2 linked regions of the Actinocatenispora thailandica genome follow. Each later gene encodes a partner of the first gene's protein in a complex. Links are inferred from orthologs where the notes say so. Each region holds a gene or a part of one and is shown on either strand. Other genes may lie near its edges.

The links.
Region 2: the proteins of uvrB (region 1) and pcrA are in contact, whole or in part, in a crystal structure (PDB 7EGT), measured with the Thermus thermophilus proteins. The link is inferred for Actinocatenispora thailandica from one-to-one orthologs. Residues at the interface, in WP_096411307.1 of Thermus thermophilus: Glu23, Leu25, Arg26, Asp27, Gly28, Glu29, Arg30, Phe31, Arg55, Glu326, Asp327, Phe328, Glu379, Ser382, Gln383, His398, Gly400, Arg401; in WP_096412145.1 of Thermus thermophilus: His654, Arg656, Phe657, Gln666, Asp668, Glu669, Lys680, Arg681, Leu682, Ser683, Lys685, Tyr686, Ala687.

Annotation. Positions count from the first base shown.
Region 1 is NZ_AP023355.1:2,828,568-2,840,001, reverse strand. Bases 1,949-4,871 are described here. They hold uvrB (excinuclease ABC subunit UvrB), read right to left. Parts: upstream 4,505-4,871; coding sequence 2,393-4,504; downstream 1,949-2,392. Other genes in these bases: Athai_RS12600 (hypothetical protein), read right to left, coding at 2,009-2,380; Athai_RS12605 (antibiotic biosynthesis monooxygenase family protein), read left to right, coding at 1,949-1,956. Also shown: Athai_RS12615 (C40 family peptidase), read left to right, coding at 1-309; Athai_RS12610 (TerC family protein), read right to left, coding at 392-1,384; more of Athai_RS12605, read left to right, coding at 1,666-1,948; Athai_RS12590 (response regulator transcription factor), read right to left, coding at 4,912-5,517; Athai_RS12585 (sensor histidine kinase), read right to left, coding at 5,514-6,671; Athai_RS12580 (ABC transporter permease), read right to left, coding at 6,773-7,489; Athai_RS12575 (ABC transporter ATP-binding protein), read right to left, coding at 7,489-8,406; coaE (dephospho-CoA kinase), read right to left, coding at 8,515-9,714; rpsA (30S ribosomal protein S1), read right to left, coding at 9,823-11,352. UniProt on the Escherichia coli protein: The UvrABC repair system catalyzes the recognition and processing of DNA lesions. A damage recognition complex composed of 2 UvrA and 2 UvrB subunits scans DNA for abnormalities.
Region 2 is NZ_AP023355.1:5,796,796-5,808,351, reverse strand. Bases 5,025-8,069 are described here. They hold pcrA (DNA helicase PcrA), read left to right. Parts: upstream 5,025-5,332; coding sequence 5,333-7,807; downstream 7,808-8,069. Other genes in these bases: Athai_RS25870 (hypothetical protein), read left to right, coding at 7,901-8,069. Outside these bases: Athai_RS25895 (MarR family winged helix-turn-helix transcriptional regulator), read left to right, coding at 1-189; Athai_RS25890 (chorismate mutase), read right to left, coding at 360-668; Athai_RS25885 (M4 family metallopeptidase), read right to left, coding at 934-2,904; Athai_RS25880 (M4 family metallopeptidase), read right to left, coding at 3,158-4,948; more of Athai_RS25870, read left to right, coding at 8,070-8,467; Athai_RS25865 (FAD-dependent monooxygenase), read left to right, coding at 8,464-10,044; Athai_RS34910 (alanine--tRNA ligase-related protein), read left to right, coding at 10,856-11,556. UniProt on the Escherichia coli protein: A helicase with DNA-dependent ATPase activity. Unwinds DNA duplexes with 3'-5' polarity. Translocates on single-stranded DNA with 3'-5' polarity. Initiates unwinding more efficiently from a nicked substrate than double-stranded DNA.

The sequences.
Region 1 (11,434 bases):
TCCGCCTACGGCATCGACTGCTCCGGGCTGGTGCACCTCGCGCACCGGCGGCTGGGCGTCACGGTGCCGCGCGACGCGGACGACCAGTCGGCCGTCGGCGAGCAGATCGAGCTCGGCCACGAGCAGCCCGGCGACCTGTACTTCTTCGCTCGCGACGGCAAGTCGCCGCACCATGTCGGGCTGGCCGCCGGGCCGGACCGCCAGATGCTGCACGCCTCGGGTCAGGAGGCGGCCGGCAAGGTCGTCAACGAGCCGATGACCGAGGACCGCAGCGCCACCCTGGTCGCCGCCCGCCGCACGCTGAGCTGACCGGCCGGCAGACCGGGAGGCTCCCGGCCCACCGCCGCGCCGGCCGGATCAACGGCCGGCGTGCCGGGGTGCGCCGGCCCGGTCAACGGTCGGCGTGCGCGGTGCGCCGCGCCTCCACCCGGGTCCTGAGCAGGCTGGCCACGGTGGTGACCGCAAGCGCGCCGACCACCACCGTCAACGACAGCCAGGTCGGTACCTCCGGTACCGACTCGAACGGCGCGCCACCGTGCACGAACGGCACGTCGTTCTGGTGCACCGCCTCCAGGATCAGCTTCACGCCGATGAAGCCGAGGATGATGCCGAGCCCGTAGTTGAGGTAGACCAACCGCTCCATCAGCCCGCCGAGCAGGAAGTACAGCTGGCGCAGGCCCATCAGTGCGAACACGTTCGCGGCGAACACCAGGTAGGCCTGCTTGGTGATGCCGAAGATCGCCGGGATCGAGTCGAGCGCGAACAGCAGGTCGGTGGTGCCGATGGTCAGAATGACGATCAGCATCGGCGTGAACAGCCGCCGGCCCTGCTTGACCACCGTCATGCTGCCGTCGTGAAAGTCCTTCGACAGCGGCAGGGCCCGGCTCGCCCAGCGCACCAGCGCGTTCTCCTTGAAGTCCTCCGGGTCCTCCTCGTGCGTGGCCGTCTTCACCGCGGTGTAGATCAGGAACGCGCCGAAGATGTAGAAAACCCAGGAAAACCGGTCGATCACGGCGGCGCCGGCAGCGATGAACGCACCCCGCATGACCAACGCGATCACGATCCCGATCAGCAGCACCTTCTGCTGCAACCGACGGGGCACCGCGAACCGGGACATGATGATCATGAAGATGAACAGGTTGTCCACCGAGAGGCTGTACTCGGTGATCCACCCGGTGAAGAACTCGGTCGCCGGATCGGCACCGGCGAGCAGAAACAGCCCGAGACCGAACAGGCCGGCCAACCCGACGTAGAACACGACCCACAGGGCGCATTCACGCAACGAAGGCACATGCGGGCGCCGGCCGACGATTGCCAGATCCGCCACCAGGATCGCAAGCAGCCCCACGATCGTTGCTGCCCAGACCCAGTCATGCACCACCACGGTGTGGCCCCTCCGGTAGAAACGACGATCTACCGGAGGTCTCTTCCACCGTGGCGCGTCGTGCGGCCACAGCCACCGGTCCCGGGGCGCCACGGCCGCAGCCGCAGCGCGCCGTGTTGACGGAACCGGCGCGTCGGGAGTACTCCCCTCCTTACGTCCATTCTCACCCCGGCACCCCGCCGCCGCGAGCCGGGGTGACCCAGTTCGCAACACCTTTTTTGCCCGGACGGCCCGCCGACCCCGAGGCATCCACGGCGCCCCCGCTCGGCATACTGGCCGGCATGGTGCTGGAGGTAGGGCTGATCGACGTCACCACGGGCAGCGAGGACGACTTCGCCACCGCGTACCGCACGGCGCGCGAGCTGTTGACCGACACGCCCGGCTGCCGGTCGGTGCGGATGACCCGCGGAGTGGAGAGCCCGTCCCGGTTCGTGCTGCTCGTCGAGTGGGACTCGGTCGAGGCGCACGAGAAGAACTTCCGCGCCAGCGACCGGTTCGCCCGGTGGCGCGGCCTGATCGGGCCCTACTTCGCACAGCCGCCCCGAGTGGAGCACTTCACCGACCTGGCCTGACCGGCCCCGGGCAGCCACCGCCGGATCGGTCCGCGCGCCGGCGGGCGCACGATCAGGTCGGGCTCATCCGGAACATCGAGCCGACGTCGAACAGGGTGTCGATCCGCTCGCTGAGGCCGGCACGCTCGTCGCCCCAGACCCGCATCAGCACGTCGCCGTCGGAGGCCCGCGCCATCACCACGACCAGCCGAGCCACACCACCCAGGATCGGATGCGTGTACCACGAGCCGGTGGCGTCGTCGGTGTCCTGCAACGCCTGCTCGGCCGCCGACCACTCGGCCGGGTCGAAGCCGCTGCCCGCGTACATGGTGAGCAGCTCCAGCAACGGCCGGACGTTACCGGCCGGTAGCCGGCCGCCGCCGAGCAGCATCATGTCCTCGGCGTCCGGGGGCACTGGCGAACCGGTGTGGCGCCCGACGGTCATCAGCGGTCCACCTCACTTCACGCCGGCGGCGTCCATACCGCGCAGCTCCTTCTTCAACTCCGCTATCTCATCACGGATTCGCGCCGCGAGCTCGAACTGCAACTCCCGGGCCGCCGCGAGCATCTGGTCGTTGAGCTGCTGGATCAGGTCGGCCAGCTCGGCGCGGGCCATCCCGGCGCCGGTCGGCTCGGCCGAACCGGCCCGGGACCGGTTGCGGCTGCGCGCCTCCGGCACCGGCGCCTTGCCCCGCGACTGCTGCCGGCCACCGCCGCCGACCAACGACTCGGCGTCGTCGGCGGCGCGGTAGATGTCGTCGAGGATGTCGCCGATCTTCTTCCGCAGCGGCTGCGGGTCGATGCCGTGCTCGGCGTTGTACGCGACCTGCTTCTCCCGCCGCCGGTCGGTCTCCTCCAGCGCGTGCCGCATCGACGGGGTGATCGCGTCCGCGTACATGATGACCTGGCCGGAGACGTTCCGGGCGGCACGGCCGATGGTCTGGATCAGGCTGGTGCCCGAGCGCAGGAACCCCTCCTTGTCCGCGTCCAGGATCGCCACCAGCGACACCTCCGGCAGGTCGAGCCCCTCCCGCAGCAGGTTGATGCCGACCAGCACGTCGTACTCGCCCTGGCGCAGCTCGCGCAGCAGCTCCACCCGGCGCAGGGTGTCCACCTCCGAATGCAGGTAGCGCACCCGGATGTTGTGCTCCAGCAGGTAGTCGGTGAGGTCCTCGGCCATCTTCTTGGTCAGCGTGGTGACCAGCACCCGCTCGTCTCGCTCGGTGCGCTCGTTGATCTGCGCCATCAGGTCGTCGATCTGCCCCTTGGTGGGCAGCACCACCACCTGCGGGTCGACCAGGCCGGTCGGGCGGATCACCTGCTCGACGAACTCGCCGCCGGAACGCTCCAGCTCCCACGGGCCCGGGGTGGCCGACATGTACACCGTCTGGCCGACCCGTTCGGAGAACTCGTCGAACCGCAGCGGCCGGTTGTCGGCGGCCGACGGCAGCCGGAACCCGTGCTCGATCAGGGTGCGCTTGCGCGACGCGTCGCCCTCGTACATCCCACCGATCTGCGGAACGGTGTTGTGCGACTCGTCGATGATGGTCAGGAAGTCGTCCGGGAAGTAGTCGAGCAGGGTGTGCGGCGGGGTGCCCGGGGCCCGGCCGTCGAAGTGCATCGAGTAGTTCTCGATGCCGGAGCAGAAGCCCACCTGGCGCATCATCTCGATGTCGTACTGGGTGCGCATCCGCAGCCGCTGCGACTCCAGCAGCTTGCCCTGCCGGTCCAACTCGGCCAGCCGCTCACCCAACTCCGTCTCGATGTCGCGGATGGCCCGCTCCATCCGCTCCGGACCGGCCACGTAGTGGCTGGCCGGGAAGATCATCAGATCGTCCGCCTCCCGGATGACCTCACCGGTCAGCGGATGCAGGTAGTACATCTTCTCGACCTCGTCGCCGAAGAACTCGATCCGCACCGCGAGCTCCTCGTACGCCGGGATGATCTCCAGGGTGTCCCCGCGGACCCGGAACGTGCCGCGGGCGAACGCCACGTCGTTGCGGGTGTACTGGTCGTCGACCAGGCGGCGCAGCAGCGCGTCCCGGTCGTACTCGGTGCCGACGGTCAACCGCACCGCCCGCTCGATGTACTCCTGCGGGGTGCCCAGGCCGTAGATCGCCGAGACCGTCGCGACCACCACGGTGTCCGAACGGGTCAGCAGGTTCATCGTCGCGGCGTGCCGCAGCCGGTCGACCTCCTCGTTGATCGAGGAATCCTTCTCGATGTAGGTGTCGGTCTGCGGGATGTACGCCTCGGGCTGGTAGTAGTCGTAGTAGCTGACGAAGTAACCGACCGCGTTGTTCGGCAGCAGCTCGCCCAGCTCCTTCGCCAGCTGCGCGCAGAGCGTCTTGTTCGGCGCGAGCACCAGGGTCGGCCGCTGCAGCCGCTCGATCAGCCAGGCGGCCGTGGCGCTCTTGCCGGTGCCGGTGGCGCCGAGCAGCACCGTGTGCCGCTCCCCCGACTTGATCCGCCGCTCCAGGCCGTCGATCGCGGCGGGCTGGTCGCCAGCGGGCTGGTAGTCGCTGATCACCTGGAAGGCGCCCTCGCGACGGGGGATCTCACGCGTCATGGGTCCCAGGCTACGACGGGCCACCGACAGTTCGCGGCGCCCGACGCGAGCCGGCCGACCGGCCTGGTCGGCTGGGCCGAAACCGGCACGAATCTCGCCGTTCGGCCACTCGGCCGGAACGGGTTGTGTGGTCCACCCCACCGGTCTACCGTTCGTGGCAGCAGGCCGCTTGCGGCACCGACCGGAGAAGACGAGCGAGGCCGATCCACTCACGGTCTCGTACCGCATCTCCGGCGCGGGGGTTGCAGCCCCGGCCACGGCCGGTGAGGCGCGCCCGAGGCAGGTCGGGGGTTGAGTCCGACCGCCCACCGCAAGCGACCTGCCCGGCGAGGCTCCGGTCGCGAGGCCGGGGCCTCGCCGCGCGAGCACCCCCCGGCGCCCACCGCGAACGCGCCGTCCGGCCCGAGTCAGAGCCAGCCGTTGTCGCGGGCGATCCGGGCCGCCTCGGTCCGGTTGCGGGCACCGGTCTTGCCGATCGCGCTGGACAGGTAGTTGCGCACGGTGCCGCCGGACAGCGCCAGCACCGTGGCGATCTCGGCCACCGAGGCGCCGTCGGCACCGGCGGCGAGCACGTCGCGTTCGCGTTCGGTCAGCGGGCTCGGCCCGGCACCGAGAGAGGCGACCGCGAGCGCCGGGTCCAGCACCACCTCGCCGGCGGCGACCCGGCGGATCGCGGCGGCCAGCTCGGCCGGTGGGGAGTCCTTGACCACGAACCCGCGGGCCCCGGCGTCCATCGCCCGGCGCAGGTAGCCGGGCCGGCCGAAGGTGGTCAGGATCAGCGCCCGTACCTCCGGTACCGCGGCGCGCAGCTGCTCGGTCGCCTCGATCCCGGACAGGCCCGGCATCTCGATGTCCAGCAGCGCCACGTCGGGCCGGTGCTCGCGGGCCGCGGCGACCGCGGCCTCGCCGTCGGCCGCCTCGGCCACCACCGTCAGGTCCGGTTCCAGGCCCAGCAGGGCCGACAGCGCGCCGCGTACCAGGTGCTGATCCTCGGCCAGCAGGATCCGGATCATGCGGCTCCGGCGGCGGCCGGGACCCGGTCACCCGGCGCCGCGGCGGGCAGCTCGGCGCGCAGCCGGTACCAGCCGTCGACCCGTTCGGTGCGCACCACGCCGCCGAGCGCGGTGACCCGCTCGCGCAGCCCGGTCAGCCCGTTGCCGTACGGGGAGGTGGCGTCACCGCGCCCGTCGTCGGCGACCTCGACCACGACCGGGTCGGCGGAGCGGACCACGATCCGGACGGTACCGGCGCGGGAGTGCCGGACCACGTTCGTCACACCCTCCCGGACCACCCAGCCCGCCACGTCGGCGAGCCGGCCGGGCACCTCGGCGGCCTCCGGAGCCGACAGCACGCAGCCGATGCCGGCCGCCGCGAGCAGTGCCTGCGCGGTGGACAGCTCCCCGGTCAGCGAGGTGTCCCGGAAGCCCGACACGGTCGCCCGGACCTCCTCCAGCGCCTCCCGGGCGAGCCGGCCGGCCTCCGCGCTCTGCTGCCTGGCCCGCTCCGGATCGGACCCGGCCAGCCGGCCGGCCAGGTCGGACAGCAGCGCCACCGCCGCCAGCCGCTGACCGAGCACGTCGTGCAGGTCCCGGGCGATGCGCAGCCGTTCCTCGCTGACCGCCAGCCGGGCCATCTCGGCGCGGGCCCGGCGCAGCTGCACCATGGTGCGCAGCAACCAGAAGAACATCGAGGTGAACAGCGCCACCGCGGCGACCGACGCGAGGTAACCGATCAGCCCGCTGCCGCGGTCGCCGTACCCGATGGCCACCACCGTGGTCACCACCAGCGTGCCGACCTGGCTGGGGATCCACCATCGCGGCGGCAGTTGCCCGGGCAGGATGGCGACCAGGTAGTACGGGAACGCGTAGCGCCATTGCGACCCGATCGGGATCATCAGCAGCGCGCCGACCGCGACGAGTCCGACCAGTGCGTACGGCGCGGCGAGCCGGAACGGACGGCACATCCCGACGTGGATCAACCGGACGAACAGCACCACGTACGCCGCCAGTCCGACCGCGGCGAACAGCACCATCGACCGGCTCGGCCGCTCGGCGGCGACCGCGACGCAGACCGGGATCAGGTAGCCGAGCCAGCCACAGGTCAGCAGGGTCGCCACCCGGCGGCGGCGCGGCGTCCAGTCGAAGTCGTCCTGCGTCACATCTGACATGGTGCCTCACTCCCTCACCCGCCCGCGGCGCCGGACGCTGCGGACCGGTCGCCGGGCCACGGTCGCCCGGCCAGCACCGCCCGGCGAAGCAACCGGCCCGGTCAGGACGCCTTCCGGAACCGCCAGCCGGCCAGCCCGAGCAGCGCCACCAGCCAGGCCGCGAACCACAGCGCTCCGCCGCCGAACGGCTGATGCCCGTCGAGCACCCGCCAGCTCAGCTCACCGGCCCGGTACGACGGGAGCACCCGGGCGATGTCGGCCAGCCAGTGCGGGAAGACCTGGACCGGCATCCACAGCCCACCGCCGATGGACAGCACGAACAGCAGCGCCACCGACACCCCGCTCGCGACCTCGTCGCGCAGGCTGTACCCGATCGCCACGCCCAGCGCGATGAACGGGACCGTGGCGAGCCACAGCAGCGGTACCAGGGCCAGCCAGGTACCGACCGGCAGCCGTACCCCGTTGACCACGAAGCCGCACGCCATCACCAGCAGGATCACCGGCAGCGTCAGCAGGATGGAGGCACCGAGCTTGATGCCCAGGTAGCCGATCGGCCGCAGCGGGGTCAGCGCGAGCGTCCGGGTCCACCCGCGGGTCCGCTCGGTCGCGATCCGGGCGCTGACCCCCGTCAGCCCGGCGCCCATCGCCCCGTACAGCGCCATCGACACCATGTACTGCGCGGACCAGTCCTGGCCGGCGTCGCCGCGGAAGACCTGGGTGAACAGCAGGTAGAAGCCGACCGGGAAACAGATCGTGTAGGCGAGGAACGGCACGTTGCGCAGCGTCCGCCGGATCTCCATGACCAGGTAACGCCCCATCACGCCACCTCCGCCGGTGCCTCGGGTCGGGTCAGGGCGAGGAACGCGTCGGTCAGCGCGGCCGCCGCGACCTCGAAGTCGCGTGCCTGCGGGTAGCCGGTCACCAGTGCGCGCAGCGTCGCGTCCGAGTCGGTGGTACGCACCAGGACCGCCTCCCCGTGCACCTCGACACCGGCCGCGCCGGGCAGGTCGGACAGCGCCGCCGGGTCGGCGCCGGGCAGCGTGCACCGTACGTTGCGGGCCGCCGCCATCGCCCGGATCCCGGTCGTCGGGCCGTCGGCGACCACCCGGCCGCGATCGATCAGGACGATCCGGTCCGCGGTCTCGTCCGCCTCCTCCAGATAGTGCGTGCTGAACAGCACGGTGCGGCCGGCCGCCGCGATGCCCCGCACCGCGGTCCAGAAGTCGCGCCGGGACCCCACGTCCAACCCCGCGGTCGGCTCGTCCAGTACCAGCAGGCTCGGGTCGCCGAGCAGCGCCAGCGCGAACCGGACCCGCTGGGCCTGCCCGCCGGACAGCCGGTCGGTGCGACGCTTCATCAGGTCCGCGACCCCGGCGGTCTCGGCGACCTGTCCGATCGGCAGCGGATGCGGCTGCAGCGCCGCGATCGCGGTGAGCAGCTCGCCGACCCGGGCACCCGGGATCAGTTCACCGGTCTGCAGCACGGCACCGACCGAACCGGCATCGAGCGCCGCCCGCGGGCTGGCGCCGAACAGTTCGGCCCGGCCGGCGTCCGGCGACCGCAGTCCCAGCATGATGTCGACGGTGGTGGACTTGCCCGCCCCGTTGGGGCCGAGCAGCGCCACCACCTCGCCGGCGCCGATGGTCAGGTCGATGCCGGCCACGGCGGTCACGTCGCCGTACCGCTTGCGGATGCCGCGCAGCGACACGGCATCGGGATTCTTCGCCTCGGTCACCAGTACAGGGTCCCGAGGACCGGAACGCGCCGGTAGTGCCGTTCGAGCAGCGTTCCGCCATGACATTCGTCAGCACCGGGTGCGGCACGTCACCGCATGCAATGCTACCTAGGTAGCTGGGCTCTTGGCGGGACGCCAGTCGGTGTCGCTCACCCAGCGGTCCAGCCGCGGCAGCGCCGCGTCGAACCACGGACCCTTCAGCTCCGCGTACGCGGACGTCGTCGGATCCGAGGCGGACAGCCGACGCTTCAACGCCGCGTAGTCCTCCCGCATCGCCGGCACCGCCCGCAGCCAGTCCCGGAAGGCCAGCGCGTACCGCCAGGCCGGACTCGCCACCGTCCGCACGTGCAGCTGCACCAGCCGACCCGGGTCCGCCGACCCATGGAACCGCTTCACCAGGACGGACTCCGGCGCACCAGCCGGCGGCGGGTCGTCCCACCAGTCCCCGCCGTACCGGGGCAGGCCGATACCGGCCAGCGGCTCCGCCAGCGCGTCCGCCGCGGCCAGATCCGGCACCACCAGCTGCAGATCCAGGATGTCCTTGGCCGGCAGGCCCGGCACCGAGGTCGATCCGACGTGGTCCAGCCGCAGGAACCGGTCGCCCAGCGCGTGCCGGATCCGCCCCGCGATCCGCGCGTACTGCGCCGGCCAGCTCGGGTCCGGAGCGGCGATGTGCAGTTCCTCCGGCCGCCGGACCGGCCGCCGCTGCCGCACGTTGCGTTCGTAGCCCAGCAGTCGCCCGGACCACAGCTCGTCGACCGCGGCGGCGAGCTCCGAGCGGGTACCGGAGTTGTGCACGACCACGTCGGCGGCGGCGCGGCGGCGCTCGTCGCTGGCCTGCGCGGCAACCCTGGCCTGCGCGTCGGCCTCGCTCATCCCCCGCGCGACCAGCCGCTCCCGCCGCAGTGCCGGGTCCGCCTCGACCACCACGACCAGGTGGAAGGTCGGGGTCAGCCCCACTTCCACCAACAGCGGCACGTCGTCGACCACCACCGCGTCGTCCGGCGCGGCGGCCACCAGTTCGTCGGAGCGGGCCCGCACCAGCGGATGCACGATCGCCTCCAGCCGGCCCCGGGCCGCCGGGTCGGCGAACACGATCCGGGCCATCCGAGCCCGGTCCAGCCCCTGCGCGCCGACGATGTCCGGGCCGAACGCGGCCTCCACCGCGGCGAGCCCCGCCGTCCCGGGGGCGACCACCTCGCGGGCCAGCACGTCCGAGTCGACCAGCACCGCGCCGCGCGCCACCAGCAGGCTGGCCACCTCGCTCTTGCCGGCACCGATTCCGCCGGTCAATCCCACTCGAAGCACGGCGCAAGTCTGCCAGCCAGCGCCGTCGTGGCCGGAGCGGGTACGACGACGCCCCGCCGGGCGAACCCGGCGGGGCGTCGTGGTGCTATCCGATCTGGCGGAGTCCGGTCAGGAACCGCCGGCCAGCTTCTCCCGCAGTGCGGCCAGCGCCTCGTCGGTGGCCAGCGTGCCGGCCGGCTCCTGCCCGCCGCCGCTGGCGGCCGGCGCCGACTGGGTCTGCCCGCCGCCGGAGCTGACCGGTGCGCCACCGGCCGGTGCCTCGGCAGCCGCGGCGGCCTCGGCCTCGCGCGACTCGGTGATCTGCTTCATGTGCTGCTCGAACCGGGTGTGCGCCTCGGCGTACTCCCGCTCCCAGGCCTCGCGCTGGCTGTCGTAGCCCTCCAGCCACTCGCCGGTCTCCGGGTCGAAGCCCTCGGGGTACTTGTAGTTGCCCTCGGCGTCGTACTCGGCGGCCATGCCGTACAGCGTGGGGTCGAAGTGCTCCTCGCCGGTGTCGGCGAAGCCCTCGTTGGCCTGCTTGAGCGACAGCGAGATCCGGCGGCGCTCCAGGTCGATGTCGATGACCTTGACCATGACCTCCTTGCCCACGGTCACGACCTGCTCGGGCACCTCGACGTGCCGCTCGGCCAGCTCGGAGATGTGCACCAGGCCCTCGATGCCGTCGTCGACGCGCACGAACGCACCGAACGGAACCAGCTTCGTGACCTTGCCCGGCACGATCTGGCCGATCTGGTGGGTCCGGGCGAACTGACGCCACGGGTCCTCCTGGGTCGCCTTGAGCGACAGCGACACGCGCTCGCGCTCCAGGTCGACGTCCAGCACCTCGACCTCGACCTCCTGGCCGACCTCGACGACCTCGGACGGGTGGTCGATGTGCTTCCAGGACAGCTCGGAGACGTGCACCAGGCCGTCCACGCCGCCCAGGTCGACGAACGCGCCGAAGTTGACGATCGAGGACACGACGCCCTTGCGGACCTGCCCCTTCGCCAGCTTGTTGAGGAACTCGGTGCGCACCTCGGACTGGGTCTGCTCCAGCCAGGCACGGCGGGACAGGACCACGTTGTTGCGGTTCTTGTCCAGCTCGATGATCTTCGCCTCGAGCTCGCGCCCCACGTACGGCTGGAGGTCGCGCACCCGGCGCATCTCCACCAGCGAGGCCGGCAGGAAGCCGCGCAGCCCGATGTCGAGGATCAGGCCGCCCTTGACCACCTCGATGACGGTGCCGCGCACGACGCCGTCCTCGTCCTTGATCTTCTCGATCGTGCCCCAGGCCCGCTCGTACTGAGCGCGCTTCTTGGACAGGATCAGGCGGCCTTCCTTGTCCTCCTTCTGGAGAACCAGGGCCTCGATGTGGTCACCGACGGACACGACCTCGTGTGGATCGACGTCGTGCTTGATCGACAGCTCGCGCGAGGGGATGACGCCCTCGGTCTTGTAGCCGATGTCGAGCAGGACCTCGTCCCGGTCGACCTTGACGACGGTACCTTCGACGATGTCGCCGTCATTGAAATACTTGATCGTCTCGTCGATGGCCGCGAGGAAAGCTTCCTCGGAGCCGAGGTCGTCAACGGCGATCTGGTTGCCGGCGGCCTTGCTGGCCGCGGCGATGTTCGAGGTGGCCTCGACACTGCTCGTCATGTGGGAGAGTGCTCCGTCGGTGGATGATCTTCTCGGTCTGCGCGCGGCGGGATCAGCTCACCCGGGCGGTGGCAGCAGCCGT
Region 2 (11,556 bases), 3.0 Mb from region 1 along the record:
CGCGACGGTCGCAAGCTGCTGGTCAGCATCACCGACGCGGGTCGGCTCCGGCTCCGGCAGGAACGCGCCCGCCGCTCCGGCTCACTCGACGGCGCCATCCGGGACGCGCTCGACGCCACGGAACGGCGACAACTGCGGGCCTGCGTACCGCTGCTGGACCGGTTGACCGCGACGATCTCCGCACGCTGACCCGGGCGACCGCGCCACCCGGGGCGAGCCACGGCCGACGGTGTGGCCTCGCCCTGGCGAGAGCGCCGCGGGCGGTGCTGGCTTCGCCTCGGCGGGGGCGCCGCGGGCGGTGCTGGCCTCGCCCCGACGGGCTGCCGCGGGTGGGACTGGCTTCGCCCCGACGGCGCCGGTCAGGAGGCGTCGACGCCGCCGAGCGGGCCGCGGCCAGCGCGCAGGATCAGCAGTGCCACCTGGGTGCCGTCCGGGCCCATGCCCTCCCGGTACCGCTCCATGATCACGCGCTCCCGGGACAGCACCAGCCGGGTACCACCGGAGGCGATGCGGGTGGCGCCGACCTCCTGGGAAGCCGCGGCGCGTTCCTGCCACAGCGCGATGATCTGGCCGTCTATCTCGTCGATGCGTCGTCGCAACGCCGAGATCCGGTCGCTCGCCGCGGGCTGGTCTGTACCGGTCTCGGGGCTGTCGGTGGCTGGGCTCATCGGATGCTCCTGGTCGTCGGCCCGGCACCCCGGCCCGGGCAGACGAAACGCCCCGGGCTCGAGGAGCCCGGGGCGTTCGTGTCGGTCTGCGGTGTTCAGGCGCGACCTACGGCTGCCGGGTCTCCGGTGCCATAGCCATAAAATCGCGCGTCGAACAGCACGGTGCGACTATACACGGCGCCGAGGAAGGGGCCGCCTTCCTCGGCGCCGGGGCAGCAACTGACCGGGCGCCGGGCGCCGGGTCGGGAGCCGACCGCGGTGTCGGTCAGAACTGGACCGACCAGGAGTCGAGCGTGCCGGTGTCGCCGGAGTAGACGTCGGTCACCTTCAGCTTCCAGGTGCCGTCGCGCGTCTCGTCCGAGGCGTTCACCGTGTACGTCGCGTCCACGTCCGCCGCCCCGTCGTACGGGTTGGCGTTCTTCAGCCGTGCCGTGTCGCCCTTCGGCGAGATCAGGTCGATCTGCAGGTCACCGCGGTACGTGTGGCTGATGTGCACGGTGATCTTGGTCTGCGCGGTGGCGTTGCCGGCGCAGTCGGCCACGGCGATCGAACTGGTCACCGAGCCGTTGTCCGGGATGGCCTGCGGCGCGGCGCTGGTGACCGTGTCGCAGTTGTCCCCGCCGCCGGGCGGCGGCGTGGTCGGGTCGGTCGGGTCCGGGGTGCCGTCGCACGGCGCGTCGCTACCGTCCACCGACACCGCCGACCAGGCGGACTGGGTGGCTTGGTATTCGGCGCTGCACTGGCCGTAGAGGTCGGTTGCGGCCTTGAGGGTGTCCTGGCGGGCCTGTGCGTAGGTCTCGGTGGAGACCATGTAGGCGTCCAGGGCGTGGTACCAGATGTTGGCGGCCTTGTCCCGCCCGATGCCGGTGACGGTCGAGTTGTTGCAGGTCGGGCTGTTGCCGTACTGGGTGTCTCCGCTGCCCTCGGCGAGCAGGAAGAACAGGTGGTTGCCGACGCCGGAGGAGTAGTGCGGGTCGGACTGCGGTACGGCCGAGGACCAGCAGTCGTAGGAGGCGCCGTCCAGCGACGGGTGGTACATGTACCGCAGCGGGGTCCCGTCACCGTTGATGTCGATCTTCTCGCCGATGTCGTAGTCGCCGGGGTCCTCGCTGTTGTTGGCATAGAACTCGACCATGGTGCCGAAGATGTCGCTGTTGGCCTCGTTGATGCCGCCGACGTCACCGGAGTAGCCCAGGTCGGCCAGCGCCTCGGACACGCCGTGCGACATCTCGTGGCCGGCGACGTCGATCTCGACGAGCGGGGCGTTGTTGCCCGCGCCGTCGCCGTACGTCATCTGCTGGCCGTCCCAGAAGGCGTTGACGTAGTTGTTGCCGTAGTGCACCCGGGACGGCACACCCTTGCCGTCGCCGAAGATGCCGTTGCGGCCCTGCTTCTGCTTGTAGTAGTCGAACGTCATCGCGGCGCCGTACGCCACGTCGACGCCGGCGGTGGCGCGGTCGGAGTTGCTGCCGTTGCCCCACTTGTTGTCCGAGTCGGTCAGCGTGGTGCAGGTGCCGCTCGTGCTGTTGTTCAGGTCGCAGGTGTAGCCGTCACCGTGCGACGGGTCGACCATCTCGTAGCCGCCGCTGGCCTGGGTGGTGTCCAGGTCGACGGTGCCGACGAACAGGCCCTGCCCGGTACCGGCGACGTTCTCGACCTCGTCCCAGGAGCGGATGGTCCTGCCGGTGTCGGCGTCGACCAGCACGTGCTGCTTGCTGGGGGTCTGGCCGTCCGCCTGGAAGCCGGTCACGATCGTCTCGTACGCGAGTACCGGCGTGCCGGCGGTCGCGTCCACCACGAGCCTGGGGTCGCCGACTCCGGTGACCTTGCCCTGGTGGTCGGCGCGGGAGGTCTTCGCAGCGGTGGCCGCACCGACCTTCGCGCTGGTCCCGACGGCGATGGTGCGGTGCTGCGCGACGGTCACCCCGGCGTACGAGCCGCCGGGCGCGTTGTGCACCACGAAGTCGCCGCCGTACACCGGCATCCCGTGGTACGTGCGGGTGTAGCGGACGTGGGTCGCGCCGGTGGGGTCGGTGACGACCCGGCGGACCTTGAAGGTGTCGGAGCTGGACGCGTGGATCGCGCTGCGGTGTGCGGTCAGCGCGCCGTTGGCCGTGCTGATGGCCTGCGCCCGGCTGGGGATCGACGGTCCTGCCTGTGCAGACGCGGCCAGCCCGGCGCCGATACCTCCGGCGACGAGTACCGCGGCGCCCGCGGCGGCGAGGGTCTTTCTCACCCTGAGCCTCCCAGACTTTGAGGGGTGCGTGACTGTTGTCACGGAAGGCGGTATAACAGGACATTTGGACCGGAGTAAAGGCACTCTTAATTGCCTTTTAAGATTGATGGCCATAATTAGGCAGAATTACCCACAACAACCACCGAACCGGCCGGTCGTACGACCCACAGTCACCGCGCATGGCGATGGCCCCGGCGGTACTGCCGGGGCCATCGCACTCAGGGGGTTTCGCGAGTGAAGTCGTGCCGCGGAATCAGCAGTCGCCCACCTTCTCCCAGACCGCCCAGGAACCCGCCTCGCCCGGCGCCGCGCCGGTCGACCACCAGGTCGCCTTCCAGAGGCTGCCGTCGTACGAGACCTCGTCGTCCGGCTCGTAGCCGGTGCTGGCATCCCACGCCGGCACGCCACCGCAGCCCTGACCGGGCGGCGGGGTGGGTGACGAGGTGTCCGTCGGCGAGGCCGTCGGGGTGCCACCGCACGGCTGGTCGTTGCCGGTCACGCTGACCGCCGACCAGGCGGACTGGGTGGCCTGGTATTCGGCGCTGCACTGGCCGTACAGGTCGGTTGCGGCCTTGAGGGTGTCCTGGCGGGCCTGTGCGTAGGTCTCGGTGGAGACCATGTAGGCGTCCAGGGCGTGGTACCAGATGTTGGCGGCCTTGTCCCGCCCGATGCCGGTGACGGTGGAGTTGTTGCAGGTCGGGCTGTTGCCGTAGGAGGTGTTGCCGCTGCCTTCGGCGAGCAGGAAGAACAGGTGGTTGCCGACGCCGGAGGAGTAGTGCGGGTCGGACTGGGGTACCGCGGAGGACCAGCAGTCGAACGACGAACCGTCCAGCGACGGGTGGTACATGTAGCGCAGTGGCCGGCCGCCGAAGTTGCCCGAGATCATCTCGCCGATGGTGTAGTCGCCCGGGTCGCCGGGGCTGTTGGCGTAGAACTCGACCATGGTGCCGAAGATGTCGCTGTTGGCCTCGTTGATGCCGCCGACGTCACCGGAGTAGCCCAGGTCGGCCAGCGCCTGTGACACGCCGTGCGACATCTCGTGGCCGGCCACGTCCAGCGCGATCAGCGGGTACTGGTTGTTCTGGCCGTCGCCGTAGGTCATCGACGAGCCGTCCCAGAACGCGTTCACGTACCCGTTGCCGTAGTGCACCTTCGACGGCACGCCCTGCCCGTCGCCGAAGATGCCGTTCCGGCCGTAGGTCTGCTTGTAGAAGTCGAACGTCTTGGCGGCGCCGAAGTGCGCGTCCACCGCGGCGCTCGCCCGGTCGGAGTTGCTGCCGTTGCCCCAGTCGTTGTCCGAGTCGGTGAAGATCGAGCAGCTGCCGCTCTCCGACCCGTGCATGTCGCAGGTGTAGCCGTTGCCGTGCGCCGGATCCTGCAGCTGGTAACCGCTGCCGGACTGGGTGGTGTCGATGTCGACGGTGCCGACGTACAGGCCGTGGCCGGTGCCGGTGACCGTCTCCACCTCCTCCCAGGACCGGATCGTCCGGCCGGTGTTCGCGTCCACCAGCACGTGCTCCCGGCTCGGCGTCTGCTTGTCCGCCTGGAAACCGCGCACCACCACGTCGTACGCCAGCTCCGGCCGGCTCCGGGTGGCGTCCACGACCAGGTCCGGGTCGGAGACCGAGGTGACCTTCCCGTCGTGGTCGGCCCGGGCGGTCCGCGCCGCCGCGGCGGCCTTGATCTTCGCGGTGGTGGACACGTCGATGGTGGCGTGCTGCGCCACGTCGACGCCGGCATAGCTGCCACCGGGCGCGTTGTGCACCACGAAGTCACCGCCGTAGACGGGCAGCCCGTGGTACGTGCGGGTGTAGCGGACGTGGGTCGCGCCGGTGGGGTCGGTGACGACCCGGCGGACGGCGAAGGCGTCGGCCGTCGAGGCGTGGATCGCGGCGTGGTGCGCGGCGAGCGAGTGGTCGGCGCGGGCGATGGCCGCCGATCTCGTCGGTACCGAGGGTTTGGCCGAGGCGGTGGCCGCGATGCCGGCGGTGATCCCGCCGGCGACGAGGACCGCTGCGCCGACCGCGGCGAGCGTTCTCTTCACGTGTTCCTCCCTGCGTGGGGGTAGCAGGGCCCGATCCGCGGGGTGGTGCGGAGGGCCGGGAGAGGTGCGTGCGCGGCGCCGCGCTGACGCGACGTTAGTAAACTTTCCTGCCAGTACGGTAGGTGTCCGACTGGCGGGTAAATGTCACGGTGCGGGAACGCGCCGGCCGTGCCCTCCTCGTACCGGTCGGCGGCGTCACCCGGTCTCGCCGGTCACCGGCCCGCGGTCTCACCGGTCCGCGGTCTCGCGGGTCACCGGTCCGCGGTCTCGCTGGACGCCGGGCTGCGGTCTCGCCGGGTACCGGTCGGCGGCGGCCGGGCCGTGCCCGGTGTCGGGTGGTCGTGCCGCGACTGGTGTCGGTGCCCCGGCATAGACTCGGTCGCGATGCACGCACTCTTCGAGATCCCACCGGTCCAGCCCGCTTCGTCGGCCCGTCGGCCGCCCGGTTCCGACCCCGACGAGTTGCTGCGCGGGCTCAACGCGCAGCAGCGCGCGGCGGTCGTGCACGCCGGTTCGCCGCTGCTGATCGTGGCCGGTGCCGGTTCCGGCAAGACCCGGGTGCTGACCCACCGGATCGCCTACCTGCTCGCCGCGCGGGACGTGACGCCCGGTCAGATCATGGCGATCACGTTCACCAACAAGGCGGCCGGCGAGATGCGCGAGCGGGTCGCCGGCCTCGTCGGGCCGCGCGGCCGGCGGATGTGGGTGTCCACCTTCCACTCTGCCTGCGTGCGCATCCTGCGCGCCGAGCACGAGCACGCCGGGCTGAAGTCGACGTTCTCCATCTACGACGCGGACGACTCGCGCCGGTTGATGCAGTTGGTGGCCCGCGAGCTCGATCTCGACCCGAAGCGCTACCCGGCCCGGTCGCTCGCCGCCCAGGTGTCGAACCTGAAGAACGAGCTGGTCGACGAGTCGACGTTCACGGCCCGGGCGTCCGGCCCGGCCGAGCGGGCGCTCGCCGAGGCCTACTCGTCGTACCAGCAGCGGCTGCGGCAGGCGCACGCGCTCGACTTCGACGACCTGATCATGACCACGGTGCGGCTGCTGCAGACGTTCCCGGACGTCGCGGAGCACTACCACCGCCGGTTCCGGCACATCCTGGTGGACGAGTACCAGGACACCAACCACGCCCAGTACGTGCTGATCAAGGAGCTGGTGGGGCGCAGCCCCGAGGCGCCGTCGGACCTCGACGACGTGGCCGCGTCCGCGCCGGAGCTGCTGGCCGACGGGGCGCCGCTCGGGCCGGCCGAGCTGTGCGTGGTCGGCGACGCGGACCAGTCGATCTACGCGTTCCGTGGTGCGACGATCCGCAACATCATGGAGTTCGAGCGCGACTTCCCGGACGCCGAGACCATCCTGCTGGAGCAGAACTACCGCTCCACCCAGACGATCCTCAACGCCGCCAACCGCGTCATCGAGCGCAACAGCGAGCGCAAGCCCAAGAACCTCTGGTCCGACTCCGGCCCCGGCGAGAAGATCGTCGGTTACGTCGCGGACAACGAGCACGACGAGGCCGACTGGGTGGCCAAGGAGATCGACCGGCTGGTCGACGACGAGGGGTACAAGCCGGCCGACGTGGCCGTCTTCTACCGCACCAACGCGCAGTCCCGGGTCTTCGAGGACATCTTCATCCGCTTCGGCGTGCCCTACAAGGTCGTCGGTGGGGTTCGGTTCTACGAGCGCAAGGAGGTCCGGGACGCGCTCGCCTACCTGCGCGCGATCGCCAACCCGGACGACGTGGTCAGCGTCCGGCGGATCCTGAACACACCGCGCCGGGGCATCGGGGAGCGGGCCGAGGCCTGCGTGGACGCGCTGGCCAGCAAGGAGAACATCTCGTTCGGCGCCGCACTGGAACGGGCCGGCGAGGCGGTCGGTATCTCCTCGCGCGCGGTGAAGGGCATCGGCGACTTCACCACCATCATGGCCGAGGTGCGGCAGATGGCCGCGACCGAGCCGCCGGAGGACGTGCTGGAGGCGGTGCTCGCCCGGTCCGGTTACCTGGCCGAGCTGGAGGAGAGCGACGACCCGCAGGACGCCGGCCGGGTGGAGAACCTGCAGGAGCTGGTCAGCGTCGCCCGGGAGTACACCGAGCGGATCCAGCGGGCCGCCGCGGCCGGTGACGCCGACGAGGACGCCGGCCCCGACCCCGAGATCGAGGAGACCCCGTCGCTGGCCGGGTTCCTGGAACAGGTGGCGCTGGTCGCCGACGCGGACGAGATCCCCGACGACGACGGCGAACAGTCCGGCGTGGTCACCATGATGACGCTGCACACCGCGAAGGGGCTGGAGTTCCCGGTGGTGTTCCTGACCGGGATGGAGGACGGCGTCTTCCCGCACATGCGCTCCATGGGCGACAAGCGCGAGCTGGAGGAGGAGCGCCGCCTCGCCTACGTCGGGATCACCCGGGCCCGGCAGCGGCTGTACATCTCCCGGGCGGTGACCCGCTCGGCGTGGGGGCAGCCGCAGTACAACCCGGAGTCCCGGTTCGTGCCGGAGCTGCCCAGCGAGCTGATCGACTGGAAGCGCACCGCCGACGCGTACACCAGCTGGACCCGTGGTGGGGTCGGCCGGGGCGAGTCCGCGCAGTACCGCGGGCCGAGCAGCGCGCTGACCAACGGCCCGAAGAGCCAGGCGCTGGCCGGCAAGCTGGGGCTGGATCCGAAGCTGGTCGGCGCGGCCAGCGAGATGCGGCAGGTGCCGTCGCTGTCGCCGGGCGACCGGGTCAACCACGACCGGCACGGCCTCGGCCGGGTGGTGGCGGTGCAGGGGTCCGGGCCGCGGGCCCAGGCGCAGATCGATTTCGGCGACCAGACGATGTGGATCGTGCTGCGGCACGCCCCGATCCAGAAGCTCTGAACCCGGCCGTGTCGAGCCGCCCCTCGCCGCTGGGCCGTTCGTCTCTGCGGGCCGCCTGCCGCCGGTGCCATGGTGGGTTCGGGGTGGTCGACGATGAACGAGCAGTCCCCGGTGCGGTGGCACACCGCGATCGGCGCCACGGCCCGCTGCTTGCTGGTCAGCGCGGGGTTGCTGGTTCGTGGTCGGATCCGGCAGCCGGCCGACGCCGTCGGCCGCCGCATCCGGTTCGCGAACGGCACCTCGGCCCGGGTGTACCGGGAGACGCGGCTGGCCGGCGCGACCGGCGACGGGCCGTGCACGCTGGTGGTGGCGTTCCGGGTGCGACTGCTGCGGGGCCGCTGGCATGCGCTGTTCCGTGCCGTGAGCGTGCTGAACACGCCGCTGTTCGTCGGCTATCCGGGCTTCGTCGGGAAGCTGTGGCTCGCCGCCGACGAACGCGGTGACTACCGCGGCGTGTACGACTGGGACGGTTGGCAGCGCGCCGAGTCGTACGCACGCTCGCTGTGGCGGGTGCTGCAGCTGATCAGCGTGCCCGGCTCGATCCGGTACGAGGTGATTCCCGGGGTGCGCCGCGACGAGGCGATGGCCGACCCGGCGCTGCTGGTCCGGCTCGGCAGCGTCGACGGCACGGCCTGGTGGCGCCTGGTGGGTACCTCGTGAGCGACGCCGACGTGCTCGTGGTCGGTGCCGGGCCGACCGGCCTCACGATGGCGTTGCAGGCGTACGACCACGGTGCCCGGGTCCGGGTGGTGGACCGCCGGCCGGAGCCGTTCCGCCCGTCCCGGGCGCTGATCGTGCATCCGCGCACGCTGGAGGTGCTCCGCCCGCTCGGGGTGTCCGATGCCCTGGTGGCGCTCGGGGACACCGCGCCGCGGGTACGGCTGCGTCTCGGTCACCGGGTGACCACGGTCGGGCTCGCCGACCTGGACCTGCCGGACACCGGATACCCGCACCTGACGCTGCTCCGGCAGTCCGACGTGGAGCGGGTACTCGCCGCCGCGCTGGCGGAGCGGGGGGTGCCGGTGCGCTGGGGCACCGAGCTGGTCGACGCGGTGGATCGCGGTGACGGGGTGGACGTGACGCTGCGGTCGGCGACCGGGGCGACCGGGGCGACCGGGGCGACCGGGGCGTCCGGGGCGACCCGGGCGGCGTGCGGCTACCTGGCTGGCTGTGACGGCCCGGCCAGTACGGTCCGGAGCCTGGCCGGCATCGGTTGGCCCGGCGCGGCGTACCGCGAGGAGGTGGTCCTGGCCGACCTGGATCTCGAGCTGGACGTCCCGGATCACCTGGCGGTGGCCGGCCGCGACGGCCTGGTGCTGCTGTTCCGGCTGGGCGAGCTGGCCACCTGGCGGCTGCTCGCGACCCGGGTCGCGGCGGGGCCCCGGTCGCCGTTCGGGCAGCCCGGCCCGCCGGTACCGGACGGCGCGGTGCGGGCCCTGCTCGCCGAAGCGGGGCTGGCCGACCGGCTGCGCGGGGTGGGCTGGTCGGCCCGGGTGCCGTTGCAGCATCGCGTGGCGAGCCGGTTCCGGCGGGGCCGGTTGTTCCTGGCCGGGGATGCCGCGCACGCGTACTCGCCCGCCACCGGGCAGGGCATGAACGCCGGCATCCAGGACGCGGCCAATCTGGGCTGGAAGCTCGCCTTCGCCGCCGGGGCGGGCCCGGCGCTGCTGGACTCGTACGACCGGGAGCGGCGGCCGGTGGCCCGGGACCGCCTGGCGCTGACCCGGGCGGCGTTCTGGGCCGAGGCGTCGACGAACCGGCTACCGGCGACCCTGCGGGCGGTCGGCGGCCCGCTCCTGGCGCCGGTACTTCCGGTGCTGCTGCGGCGTCGGCGGCTGGTCGCGGCGGCCGTGCGGGTGCTGTCCCAGCTGCGCGTCGACTACCGGGACAGCCCGCTGTCGGTGGATGGGGCCGGGCGCCGCGGTGCGCCGCGCGCGGGTGACCGGCTGCCGGACGCCACCGTGCGGTGCGAGGGCCGGTGGGTGCGGCTGCACGAGCTGTTGGCCGGTCCGGGCATGCACGTGCTGCTGCATCGGGACGCCGACCCGGGCGTGGCGGCCGCCGCCGGCCGGTTCGTGACCGTGTGCCGGCTGCCCGGGGTGCCGGGGCCCGGCATGGTCGCGGTACGGCCGGACGGCCATGTCGGGCTCCGGGCGGCGGTGGCCGACCGCGACCAGCTGGCGCGCTGGCTGGCGTCGTGCGGCGTCGACGCCGCACCGGTGCCGTCCGGCCGCTGACGTGCTGACGGGCTGACGCGCTGACGAGCGGACGCGCTGATAGGTGGACGCGTTGACGGGTGGACGTGCTGACGCAGGACTCGTGCCGCGGTGACGTGCGGCGCTCCGGCGGCGGTTTCGGGACCGATATCACGCTGGCGCTCCCGGCCGCGCCGGCTATCCTGAACGCATGCAGGGCTTCGTGGTGCATTCCGCCGCGGCCGCGCGAGCTGCCAGCTCGCCGGCCGCCGCCTGATCCTGCATGTCATCCGGCGACCGGACACGGTCGCCGGATTCGTGTCTCCCGCAGGCCAGTGAGCCGTGGGATCCCGTGTCGTCGACGGTGTCCGGTCGCGCCATCCGCGCACCGATGGGAGTCCACAATGGACACCAAGCCGACCCTCGACCGGGAGCCCCGGCACACCAACGAGGACACCCCGATCCGGGACAGCACAACGTTTCCCGGTCCCGACACCGAGCAGGTGCTGGGCAGGTTCCTCGACTTCTACCGGGAACGCGGGCACCAGCCGCTGCCCGGCGGCTCGCTGCTCCCACCACCGGGAGACCCGGTGCTGTTCACCACCTCCGGCGTGCATCCGATGGTGCGCCATCTCGACCGCGGTGAGCATCCGCTCGGCAGCCGGTTGACCAACGTCCAACGATGTCTGCGTACCAAGGATCTCGACGAGGTCGGTGACGACTGGCATCTGACCCTGTTCGAGATGCTCGGCAGCTGGTCGTTCGGCGACTACTCGCACCCGCAGAGCCTGCGCTGGGGTACCGGCTGCTCACCGACGGCTTCGGGCTGCGCCCGGATCGCTTGCACGTCACGGTGTTCGGCGGCAACGGCGAGGTCAGGCCGGACACCGAGTCGCTGCGTACCTGGGGTGAGATCGGGCTGCCGGTCGAGCCCAGCGACGAGAACTGGTGGTCGCTCGGCCCCACCGGCCCGTGCGGTACCGACTCGGAGATCCACGTGTGGAGCGGCGACGGGCCGCCGACGGGCACACCCCACAGCGACCCGCGCTGGGTCGAGCTGTGGAACCACGTCGAGATGCGGTACCGGCGGCTCGGCGACGGCCGGCTGGAACCGCTGCCCCGCCGCGTGGTGGACACCGGGATGGGCCTGGATCGGTTGGTGGCGCTGGTCCAGGGCGGCCGCAGCGTGTACGACACCGACCGGTTCCGGCCGTGGCGCCGGCTGCTCGGCGAGCGGTGGCAGCTGGACGAGCAGTTGCTGCGGATGGTCTGCGACCACCTGCGCTCCACCGTGGTCCTGCTCGGTGACGGTGTGCGGCCCGGCAACACCGGCCGGGGGTACGTGCCGCGCCGGCTGATCCGCCGGGTCTTGACCACGCTGTGGCGCGATGACGACTCACGCTCGCTGTCCGAGTTGCCGGACGAGCTGGTCACCGGAACCCTGCGGCACTTCCGGCTGCCGCTGGATACCCCGGTACGCCAGGTGTTGCGGGACGAGCAGCGCCGGTTCGGGGACCTGGTCCGGCGCGGCCGGCGGGTGCTGGGCCGGTACCG